2 regions of the Ectothiorhodospira sp. BSL-9 genome follow, and region 1 is predicted to be linked to the other one. Evidence: predicted binding sites of a transcription regulator. Region 1 holds the regulator's gene; the other holds the start of a gene.

Region 1 (5,823 bases):
CCCTTGATGGTATGGAAACTCCGGAAGACGGAGTTCAGCAGGTCCTTGTCGTCAGGCGTTCGCTCCAACTGCACCAACTGCTCACCGAGGGCATCCAGGATCTCACTGGCCTCAATGAGGAAGTCGTTCAGGATTTCGTCGTCGGTGTCCAGAGTCATGCCTTGTTCTCGCGCGTCGTGCGGATGCCCTTCTCACTCCCAGGTTGGCGGCCAACTCAGGGAATTCTGAAATGGGCATACGCCCGGAGGTGGGCCCTTGGACCCGATCAGAAACCCAGGCTGGAGAGCAGATCGTCCACATCGTCCTGCCCGCTGACCACTTCCCCCTTGTCGGAGGTCCCGGAGACTGCGGGACCCGTGCCGGCGCTGGCAGGGCCGGCATCCTTGCGTGGATCAGCCGCGTTCTTGTCGGTCTCGGGTTTGGTCAGTCGCTGCCCCGATACCCTCACCAGCCCCACCAGGTTGTCTTCCAGATCCTGAACCAGGGTCATGACCCGGCGAATCACCTGACCGGTCAGGTCCTGAAAGTCCTGGGCCATCAAGACTTCGGACAGACCCTTGCGCAGCTTGTCCGCATCCCGCTCCGTATCCGCGAGAAAGTCGCTCAATTGCTGGCTCACCTGCCTGAACTCCTCGAGAGACATCTCGCGCTGGCGAAACCGCGTCCACTCCGCACCCAGTTCCCCGGCGCGAGTGGCCAGCGACTCCGCCACGGGCAGATTCTCCTCCACCGCGTTGAGCGTGCGATGGGCAGCCTGCTCCGTCATGGCCACCACGTAGTTAAGACGTTCCTTGGCATCAGGGATGTCCTGATGAGTGAGTTCGGACAGGCGTGTATCAAGGCGGAAACTATTGAGCGCCTCGTGCAGGTCGCGGGTGAGTTTGCCCAGTTCCTGGAACAGCATGCTCTCGTGCATGCGGCCCAGTTCCTCGATCAGGTGGCCCGCCTTGTCTTCCTGGCCGGCCTCCATCATCTGGACCAGTTCCCGGGCCCGCTCCAGTTGCTCCTTCCTGAAAAGGGCCTCTTTGTCGCTGTCTTGACTCTTATCCATGGGCAATGATCAACCGTTTTGCTCGAGACGTTCGAAGATCCTGTCGATCTTTTCCCGCAGGGTTTCCGCCGTGAACGGCTTGACGATGTAGCCGTTCACGCCCGCCTGAGCCGCCTCGACGATCTGTTCGCGCTTGGCTTCTGCCGTCACCATCAGCACGGGCATATCCTTGATGCGGGGGTCTGCCCTCACTGCGCGAAGCAGATCGATGCCGGGCATGATGGGCATGTTCCAGTCGGTGACCAGAAAATCGAAGTTACCATTTTGCAGCATGGGTAACGCCGTATGTCCGTCATCCGCCTCGGAGGTGTTGTTGTACCCAAGATCCCGCAGCAAGTTCTTGATGATGCGCCGCATTGTGGAAAAGTCATCCACAATGAGGATCTTCATATTCTTATCCACAAAAACCTCCAGTGATGCGCAAATCGTTAGCCGCGCGCTGGCCGCGCGGAATTGATACGTGTTCCAGACTCCAGCAACCTCGGGGATCTCTCAGACCCGAACCCCATCCCCCACCCAGTCGCCCATGCGCGCCTTGAGTCGCATCAGCGCCTGGCCATGGAGTTGACAGACCCGGGATTCACTCACCCCCAGCACCTGACCAATCTCCCGCAGGTTCAATTCCTCGTCATAATACAGGGACAGCACGAGTCTTTCCCGTTCCGGCAACTCGCCGATGTTCTCCACCAGCGCCTTCTTGAAATCGGTTCGCGTCAGATCCATCAGCGGATCCGGCCCATCGGAGGTCAGCAGGTTTTCTGCCGAGGAATCGTCATCCCCCAGATCATCGAAACCCAGCACCCGGCTTGAGACCGCATCACGGAGCATGTCCTGATAGGTGGTCATATCCACGCCGAGCGCCTCGGCGATCTCGGCTGCCGAGGCCTCCCGCCCTTCCCGATTCTCGATCTGGCGGATCACTTCACTGATCTGCCGTGAGTGACGATGCACGGAACGGGGCGTCCAGTCACTGCGACGCACCTCATCCAGCATGGCCCCGCGGATGCGGATACCCGCATAGGTTTCGAAACTCGCCCCCTGGGACGGATCGTAATGACGGGCAGCCTCCAGCAGGCCGATGATGCCCGACTGAATCAGATCATCGACCTGCACATTGGCTGGCAGGCGCGCCAGCAGGTGGTAAGCAATGCGCTTGACGAGGGCGACATGCTCATCCACCAGGGTATTGGAATCCAACTGTTGGCTGGCATACATGGCGAGACCGCTTATGGTGCTGGCTCCAGATCACTCTGATCGCTATTGATCAGACGTTCCACAAAAAATTCGATGCCGCCCCGGGCCCCTCGGGGCATGGGCCATTGTTCTATACGCGAGGGCAAGGCCGCAAAGGACCGGGCCGCCGGCGAAGAGGGAAAGGCCTCCACCACGGACTGACGACGCTGCACGGCCTTGCGAAGATAGTCGTCGTAGGGAATCGACCCCACATAGTCGAGCGTGACGTCGTCAAGAAAACGGTCACACACGGCGACCAGCTTGCGGAACAGGCTCCGCCCCTCGTCTTCCTGCTCGTTGCGCACCATGTTGGCCAGAATGCGGAACCGCATGACGCCGTGGTCCCGATACAGGACCTTGATCAGTGCATAGGCATCCGTGATGGAGGCTGGTTCGTCACAGACCACCACCAACACCTCATGGGCCGCCCGGCAGAAACTGGTCACGCTGTCATGCAGACCTGCCGCAGTGTCCACCACCAACACGTCCAGGGGGTGAGTGAGTTCGCTGAAGGCGCGAATGATGCCCACATGCTGGGCGTGCCCCAGGTCCGCCATATCGGCGATGCCAGAGGCCGCCGGGACAATCAGCATCCCGTTGGGGCCCTCCACCACCACCTCATCCAGGCTGCACTGCCCTTCCAGCACATGGGACAGATTCCTCTTGGGTTGCAGCCCCAGGAGAAGATCCACGTTCGCCAGACCCAGGTCAGCGTCCATGAGCATGACGTGCTTGCCCGTCCGCGCCATCGCGGCACACAGGTTGACTGACACATTGGTCTTGCCCACCCCCCCCTTGCCGCTGGAAACGGCAATCACCCGAACCGGCCGGGGCTTGTCCCGGCGCCCCGATGCGCTGCTTTGATTCTCACTGGGTGAAGGCATGAGTAAACCTGGTGCTGAGATCGTTGACACTGTCAGGACGCGAGGTCACAGGCGCGGTCTGCGCCCGGAACCTGGAACGAGGTCGTTGCTCGGAAAATCTCCCCGGGGCTTCAAGCGCCGCCGCCGCCATCTGAACCAACCGCGGGGCACTGGCGGCCAGCAGGTCCTCGGGGATCCTCTGGCCTGCGCTGATGAAATTGAGCGGCAGCCTGGATGAGATCAGAGCAGACAGCACCTCACCCAGGCTGGCGGCTTCATCCACCTTGGTCAGGATGCAACCCTGGGGTTGCAAATGACTGAACCCGCTCAGGGTCTCATCCACCACGCCCTTTTGCACATTGGCGGCCATCACCAGCATCACGCGGGCGGCAGATGCCGAGGTGACCTGAGCCAGCTCATCGAGCATGCCCTTGTCACGCTGATTGGTTCCGGTGGTATCGATCAGCACAAGCCTTTTGGACTTCACCCGCCTAAGCATATCCTTGAGTTGCTGCTCTGTCTGCGCCAGATGGACGGTGACCCCAAGTAACTGACCGATGGTCTGCAACTGACGATGAGCGCCCAGGCGATAGACATCGGTGGTGATGATGGCGATGGATTCCTGCCCGTGCCGCAGGCTGGCCAGCGCCGCCAGTTTGGCCAGCGTTGTGGTTTTACCCACGCCACTGGGGCCCACAAAGGCGATGATACCATTGTGGTCCAGCAGGTCATCGTCCGCGATGGGCAGCAAGCCCGCCAACTGGCGCAGGGCCTCGGACCACCCTTCCACCGGCTCGAACCGGCCGGCAGCCGGAGTCTTGTCCAGTTCCACGGCACTGGCCACTGTCCTGGCCACTTCGTGGTCCACCCCCATGGAGGCCAGGCGCTGGGCAATGGCCGCACGCCAGGGCTCGGAACGGGCAAACTCCTGATCCATCAATACCGAGAGCTGCTCCTGCAACAACCCACGCAGTCCCTGAATTTCCTTGCGCATGGCCTTGAAGGCAGCATCCTCGGGGTCACTCTGGGTGGCTGCCCTGGCCCTGACCTGCCCTGTCTCGGGCTTCTTGCGTGAGGGGGTTTGCTTCTGCCTGGCCGGTGGCTCCATCAGGGGGGTCATCATCGCGCTCAGGGGGTCATCCTCCGACGACGCACTCGCGTTCCCGGAGGCGTCCCTTTGAGTCACTCTGGATGGGGTGGCTTCCTGAGGCAGGCGCGCCCAGGAATCCCCTGCCCCGCGACGTAATGGCATCCGCTCCTGGCCTTTTGACTTCGCATCCACACCCAGCGATAGCAGATCATCCTCGAGCCCGTCCTCCTGCGGCGGGGAGTCAGATGCGCGGTTAGCACGCGGCGCATCTCCATGGTCCGCCTGATCCGCCATTTCCGTTACCAGGTCCTCGTCGTAATCGATGGCGGCGATCAGCTCGATCCCTCCGTCCACGCTGCGACTTGAGAGGATCACCGCATCCGGACCCTGGCTGTCACGCACCTGACGAATCGCCTGGCGCATGTCGGGTGCAAAATAGCGTTTAATCTTCATGTCGATACCCGTTATCCGTTTCGCCCCGACCCCGGCACATTGCCCAGGCCGGCCTGTATTTCACCTGTCAGGTCTCTTCCCGTCCCACGGTGGCCACCACACGGATCTGCTTGTTATCCGGTATTTCGGTGTAGGCCAGCACGTTCAACCCCCTTACAGCACTGCGTAACCAGCGGGCCATCCAGGGCCGGATATCGGGCGAGACCACCAGGACGGAGGGTTCTCCGGACATTTCCTGGCGTTGGGAGGCCTCGGCGATGGAGCGTTGCAGGCGTTCGGCCAGCCCCGGCTCGATGCCCAACCCCGCTCCCGAGGCCCCTTGTGAAGACTTTTGCAAAATCTGTTCCAACGAAGGGTCAATGGCCAGCAAAGGCAATTCCGTGGCCGTTCCGATGATGTTCTGCACGATGGATCGGGACAGAGACACCCGCACCGCCGCCGTCAGAACGTCGGGATCCTGACTGCGCGGCCCATGCTCCGCCAAGGTTTCGGCGATGGTGCGCATGTCGCGAATGGGGATCTGTTCCGCCAGCAGGTTCTGCATCACCTTGAGCACCACGCCCAGGTTCAGGGTCTTGGGCACCAGATTCTCCACCAGCTTGGGTGAATGCTTGCCCAGGGTATCCAGCAGGTGCTGCACCTCCTCATGACCCAGCAGCTCATGCGCATGATCCCGGAGAATCTGCGACAGATGGGTCGCCACCACCGTGCCGGCGTCCACCACGGTGTACCCCAGGCCCTGGGCCTCCTCCCGCTGAGCCGGATCGATCCAAAGGGCATCCAGACCAAAGGTGGGATCCTTGGTGGGTGTGCCCTTGACCTCGCCGAAGACCTGCCCTGGATTGATGGCCATCTCCCGGTCGGTGAACACCTCCCCCTCACCCACCGTCACCCCCATCAGGGTGATGCGATAGTGATTGGGGCCCAGGTCCAGGTTGTCGCGGATGTGCACCGGCTGGATGAGGAACCCCAGTTCCTGGGACAGCTTGCGCCGCACACCCTTGATGCGGCCCATGAGCTGCCCTCCCTGGGAGCGATCCACCAGGGGAATGAGGCGATAGCCCACCTCCAGCCCGACCAGATCCACAGGTGGTACGTCATCCCAGGTGAGCTCCTTCATCTCCGGGCTTGGA
Region 2 (5,823 bases), 680 kb from region 1:
CGGTTCCCCACCAGATGAGCACCGCCACCAGGATCAATGCCGGGGCGATCAGGATCGGGAGTCGTTTCATCGGGTCTTGTCCATGGCCGGAAGGGCGGGGTCGTGTGGGCTTGAACGGTGGCTGATCCAGGCCATGGATGCCACGCCGGGTGGCAGCCACAAAGGCCTCGAAAGGGGTAAACGCATGACGCTGCCATTCGTTGACAGCGAATTCGCCGACAGGGTGTGCAGTGATCTGCCCTGCGGATAGACACCATCGGTGGGCGCGGGTTTCATGCACCGGCCACGCGGGCGACGTTTGTCATGCAGCGGGCGCAGTATACTCAGTCCAGACCGGCAGACGCCATCCGGCCCGGCCCCCATTGCGACCGGCATCATAGTAGAATCCGCGCTCCCGCTGCCTGTTTCCACGTCATCCACGAGGGTCCCCCCGCCACCATGACCGCCCGTTCCACCGGTTTCCGGCTTGAGCGTCTGCCCTACCCGGGGGATGGGGCGCGGCTGTTTCAGGTGTTGGCGGATCGACCCTGGGCGGTATTTCTGGACAGCGGTGGCACCGCCGGTCAGCGCGGGCGCTACGATATCCTGGCCGCCGACCCCTTCGTCACAGTGGTCACCCGGGGCGGCGTGACGCGAATCCAGGAACGCAGTGGCGTGCGCGAAAGCGGGGACGATCCGCTGCGCCTGGTGGCGGACTGCCTGGGGCCGCGATTGCCGCCGGTGAGTGGTCTGCCCTTCGCAGGGGGCGCCCTGGGTTATTTTGCCTATGACCTGGCGCGTCGGTTTGAACACCTGCCATCGCTGGCCCAGGATGGCGAGAACCTGCCGGAGATGGCGGTGGGCATCCATGACTGGGCGGTGGTGGTGGATCATCAGGAACAAACCGCCTGGCTGGTGGGGCGCGGACTGGATCCCCATACGGCCCGAATCTGGCCGGAGTTGCTGCGTATGCTATCCAAGGCCGGCCGGGGACGGATGCGGTCGGGATTCAGGCTGCGTGGCGAGTTGCAGTCCAATATGTCACGGCAGGATTATCAGGCCCGCTTCGCCCGGGTGCAGGCCTTCATCCGCGATGGAGACTGTTATCAGGTGAACCTGGCGCAACGCTTCAGTGCCCTGGCTCAGGGGGATGCCTGGAGTAGCTACCAGCGCCTCAGGGACATCAGCCCGGCGCCCTTCGGGGCCTTTCTCAAATTGCCCGAGGCCAGCATCCTGAGTAATTCGCCAGAGCGATTTCTGGAGGTGCGCGCCGGCGAGGTGAGCACCCGTCCCATCAAGGGGACCCGCCCCCGGGGCGCCAACCGTATCGCCGACCAGACGCAGCGGGCGCAACTGGCCTCCAGTTCCAAGGATCGGGCCGAGAATGTGATGATCGTGGATCTGCTGCGCAACGACCTGGGCAAGAGCTGCGCCATTGGCAGCGTGACTGTGCCGGAACTCTTCAGTGTGGAAACCTATGCCACGGTGCATCACCTGGTGAGTGCGGTGAGCGGCCGCCTGGCGGCGGGGCGTGATGCGCTGGATCTGTTGCGGGGATGTTTTCCCGGAGGGTCCATCACCGGGGCGCCCAAGCTTCGAGCCATGGAGATCATCGAGGCCCTGGAGCCGCATCGGCGTGGGGTGTACTGCGGGGCCATCGGTTATGTGGGGTTTGATGGCGACATGGACACCAGTATTGCCATCCGCACCCTGGTGAACAGCCATGGGCAGGTCCGGTTCTGGGCCGGCGGGGGCATCACCTCAGGCTCCGATGGCGAGGATGAGTACCAGGAGACCCTGCACAAGGCCAGCGCCATGATGAGCCTGTTGCGTGGACCCGCGGGGTGATCACGGCGCGGGGGATTAAGGGCGGGGCATTAAGGAATGCCCGCTGGCGGCCGATAAGATGGATAACCGCTGGCCGATACCGGATGACCCAGGGCTTCAACAAGAGACGTCAAAATGCTGAATAATATAACGATCCAGGCAAGGCTGATTCTGTTCGCGGTGGTGGGGCTGACGGCCGTGGGGCTGGTATTCCTGCTGGTGTCCTATCACAGCATGTCCAATACCTCCCGTCAGTTGGTGGATCACAGCCTGCTGGTGAAGGCGGAGGGGGACCTACGGGCCGCCCGGGTGTATCTGGCGCAGTATTACGGCAGCGTTGGGGTCTCCAATGGGCGACTGGTGGATGCGGGTGGCGAACCCCTGGAAGGGCGTCACGAGATGGCCGATGCCATCAGCCGGGATCTGGGGATCGTGTTCACCATCTTTGGTCGCGATGGCAACCAGTTTCCCCGGGTGATCACCAGCGTGACCCGTCCCGATGGCAGGCGTGCGGTGGGCACACCCTTGGGCCGCGACACGCCCGCCTACGCATCGGTGATTCAGGGTGAACGCTACACCGGTGTTTCCGAGATCGTGGGGGTACCCCATCTGACATCCTATGAACCCCTGTTCAACGAACGCAATCAGGTTATCGGCATCATGGGACTGGGTATCCCCAAGGAACAGGCCGATACCATCGTGGCCCGGGGTGTCACCGAGCTGGTGGGCGGGATGCTGGTTGCTCTGATGATGGTCCTGGTTGTGGGTGTCGTGGGTGCGGTGTTCTTTTCCCGCATGATCGTGGGGCCCATCCGCGAGGCGGCACATACCCTGCGTGACATCGCCGATGGCGGCGGGGACCTGACGCAGCGACTCGTGGTGAAGGGCAGAAACGAGGTGGCCGACCTGGCAGAGGGTTTCAACCGCTTTGCCGACCGGGTACATGAGCTGGTGCGCCAGGTGGGTTCGGCCACGGCGCAGCTTTCCTCGGCGGCAGAACAGCTCTCCACTACCTCGGAGGAAACTCGCGAGCAGGTGAAGCGGCAGCACTCGGAGACGGATCAGGTGGCCACGGCCATGAACGAGATGACGGCAACGGTGCAGGAGGTGGCCCGCAATGCCTCCCACGCGGCCCAGTCCGCCCAGGAGACCCAGCAGGAAACCACCACGGGGAGTCAGGTGGTGAGGGAGACCATTGCCTCCATCGAGGAGTTGGCTCATGAGGTGGAGAACGCCTCTGAGGTGATTACCCGTCTGTCCGCCGACAGCGACGAGATCGGCAAGGTGCTGGATGTGATCCGTGGCATTGCCGAGCAGACCAACCTGCTGGCCCTGAATGCCGCCATCGAGGCGGCCCGTGCCGGTGAACAGGGCCGCGGCTTCGCGGTGGTAGCCGATGAAGTGCGTACACTCGCCAGCCGTACCCAGAGTTCCACCACCGAGATCCAGGACATGATCGAGCGGTTGCAAAGTGGCGCCAGCGGGGCAGTGCGCGTGATGGAACAGGGTCGCACCAAGGCCAAGGACAGTGTGTCCAAGGCCGCCAAGGCCGGTCAGTCACTGGACTCCATCAATCATTCCATCGTCAGCATCAACGACATGAATGCGCAGATCGCCAGCGCCGCCGAGGAGCAGTCAGCCGTGGCCGAGGAGATCAACCGCAACATCAGTACCATTAGTCACTCGGTGGATCAGACTTCCAATGGCGCCCAGGAAATCGCTGCCGCCAGCGAGCAACTGGCGCGACTGGCAGCGGATTTGCAGAATCGGGTGTCGGGTTATCAGGTGTAGGATTGCGGGGACTTACCCACGGTCCCCTTCGTCCAGCAACTGCTCGGTTAACGTCTCCAACGCCTGAGCGCGTGGCTTCGACTCCACGCCATCAGCCCGCTCATTCAACCGTGACCAGCGGGGATAGAGCCGCGCCTTGCGCACCGGGGCAGGCAACTTGCCCCGGCGCCAGGTGTTATCCGTGGGGGTGTTGAGTTCCAGGGCCTTTTCGGCACCATGGCCACGACGCGACAGGGCCCGGGCCAGCTGCCGTTGGCGCAGGGCCAGCAGGCGCAGCGTGGCGTCATTGACCCTCAGTTCCCGTTGCCCCCGCATGCGCTGACCCAGGCGCCGACCCAGGCCGACGCCGTTGCCCATGAGCGCACCGGCGGTGGCGCCCACAGCGGTGCCCGCACCCAGGGTAGTGCCCAGGGCCATCACGTCGATGGCCAGCCCGATGGCTCCGCCGACCGCTGCCCCCTCACTGCTACGCAGCCCGTAATGACGCAAGGCCTCGGTGGTGAACAGATCCATGCCCCACTGACCATCCTCCAGCGGTAGCTGGGTGGCCAGATAATCGCTGGCGCGAAAGCGATACAGGCTGAGCAGGGCATCCACACAATCCTGCTCCCGTCTGCGGATGAGACGCTGCAGTTCTTCCATGCCGGCCTCCGTGTCCTTGGGTTCGAGCGACACCAGCAAGGTACAGGCGGCAATGTCCAGCAGCATGTCGGCGACACTCTCTGCCGCGGCCCGCTCCAGCCATTGAGCCTCCCGGGTACGGGCCTCCATGAGGCGGCCCAGCGGTTCCCTGTAGGCGTCCAGCAGGCTGCGCAGCTTTTCGTGCAGGCGCAGTTCCCCCTGCAGGTCATAGACCACCGAGTCGAAGGTGATCACGGCATGCAGGCCCAGGTTGGCCAGGGTCTCCCGCCACTGTGGCTCACGGTTGTCCTGGGACGCGACGAAGTTCAGCACGGGGATCAGCGGTCTTGCGCACAGGCCCAGCACGGCCAGTTCGTCCCGGTATTTGCCCAGTACCGGTTCACGAGCATCAATGACATACAGGCCCACATCGCTGCTGCGCAGTTGGCGCAGTACCTTGCTCTCCTGCTCAAAGCGGCCATTGGCCTCGGGGGCCTGCAAAAACCGCTCCAGCGCTTCGGCCCCGGCGTGGCGATCCTGTGGGCCGGTCTCCAGCCAGTCCAGGATGCCGGAGGCATCCTCAAGGCCGGGGGTATCGAACAGGGCCATGACCGGCCCGCCGTCCACCAGAATCTCCGTGCCCTCCACGTGTCGTGTGGTGGCCGGAGCGTCGCACACCTCGCCAAAATCCGTGTCTCGGGATAGGGTGCGCAGCAGGGAGGTCTTGCCGGTGTTGGTGTGGCCGACCACGGCCACCTGCAATAGCGGGCTCATGACGCGTGATCCTTGGTATGGTCGAAGGCATCCAGCAGGATTTGGGCATCCCGATGATCGGCCTGGGCCGGGTCATCGGGCAACAGGCGATCCAGACAGGCCCTTTCCGACAATGCTTGCCAGGCGCGATACCGGGCCTCCAGGTCGATCTCCCGGCCCCGGGCGATACTGGCCTCGTCCAGCAGCAGCCAGACGGGGGCGGTGGTGCGGGAACGCAGATCTGCCAGGAAGCCTTCGGTACTGCGATCCGGGGTGCGGGCCAGGGAGCAGACCACCACCACCACCGAGGGTATGGGATCCTGCGCCGCCAGCGCCGCCAGGATGTCGCGGCGGGTATGGCGATCGTCCACCTGGCCCAGGGGGATGCACCGGGGATGGCGCGTGTTCTGGATCCAGTGATCCCGGGCGTGCTCCAGTTCGAAGCCTACCAGGGCCATGGGGGTGCTGGTGTCTTGCGTGTCCCGACGCGCCTGGGGGCGTGCCCTGGGGGGAGTGGGGCGGGTGGTGGATCGATCACTCCGAGGCGATGGTGGTCAGGTTGCAGGCGTGGGGCCAGGCGTGCATATCCCGGAGCCGTGAGATCCACGTGGGTGCGGGCCGCGGAACGGCGCGCCAGGCCAAGGCAGAGCAGGCCGAGCAGCACACGGGGTAACAGCCCGTAAAAAAGCAGGCTGCCCAGCAAAAAGCCCGACCAGGCAATGCGGCCGTCGGCACCCTCACCGACGCCCAGGCGGCTGGCGCGGATCAATTCCTCGTCGGGTACCGGGATGCCCACCCAGGCGGGCAGGGTGCCCAGGGTATGGATCAGGGTGATGAAATGGGCTTCGCTGA

The links. The regulator FliA, encoded in region 1, starts transcription of late flagellar genes. The targets are predictions, from matches to a motif close to GCTAAAGTTNNNNNNNNNNCNGCCGATA.
Region 2: a site for FliA is predicted at 1,856-1,883, ahead of ECTOBSL9_RS14430 (methyl-accepting chemotaxis protein). Genes of this name have one in related genera too.

The regions. Positions count from the first base shown of each region.
Region 1 is NZ_CP011994.1:2,450,971-2,456,793, reverse strand. Features, by position in the region: gene ECTOBSL9_RS11445 (chemotaxis protein CheA) at 1-158, opposite strand, end outside; gene ECTOBSL9_RS11440 (protein phosphatase CheZ) at 266-1,051, opposite strand; gene ECTOBSL9_RS11435 (chemotaxis response regulator CheY) at 1,061-1,441, opposite strand; gene ECTOBSL9_RS11430 (RNA polymerase sigma factor FliA) at 1,544-2,266, opposite strand; gene ECTOBSL9_RS11425 (MinD/ParA family protein) at 2,278-3,168, opposite strand; gene flhF (flagellar biosynthesis protein FlhF) at 3,152-4,690, opposite strand; gene flhA (flagellar biosynthesis protein FlhA) at 4,758-5,823, opposite strand, start outside.
Region 2 is NZ_CP011994.1:3,135,870-3,141,692, reverse strand. Features, by position in the region: gene ECTOBSL9_RS14440 (efflux RND transporter periplasmic adaptor subunit) at 1-70, opposite strand, end outside; gene pabB (aminodeoxychorismate synthase component I) at 439-1,827, shown strand; gene ECTOBSL9_RS14430 (methyl-accepting chemotaxis protein) at 1,942-3,597, shown strand; gene ECTOBSL9_RS14425 (GTPase/DUF3482 domain-containing protein) at 3,610-4,992, opposite strand; partial or broken gene ECTOBSL9_RS17895 (DUF2868 domain-containing protein) at 4,989-5,823, opposite strand, start outside.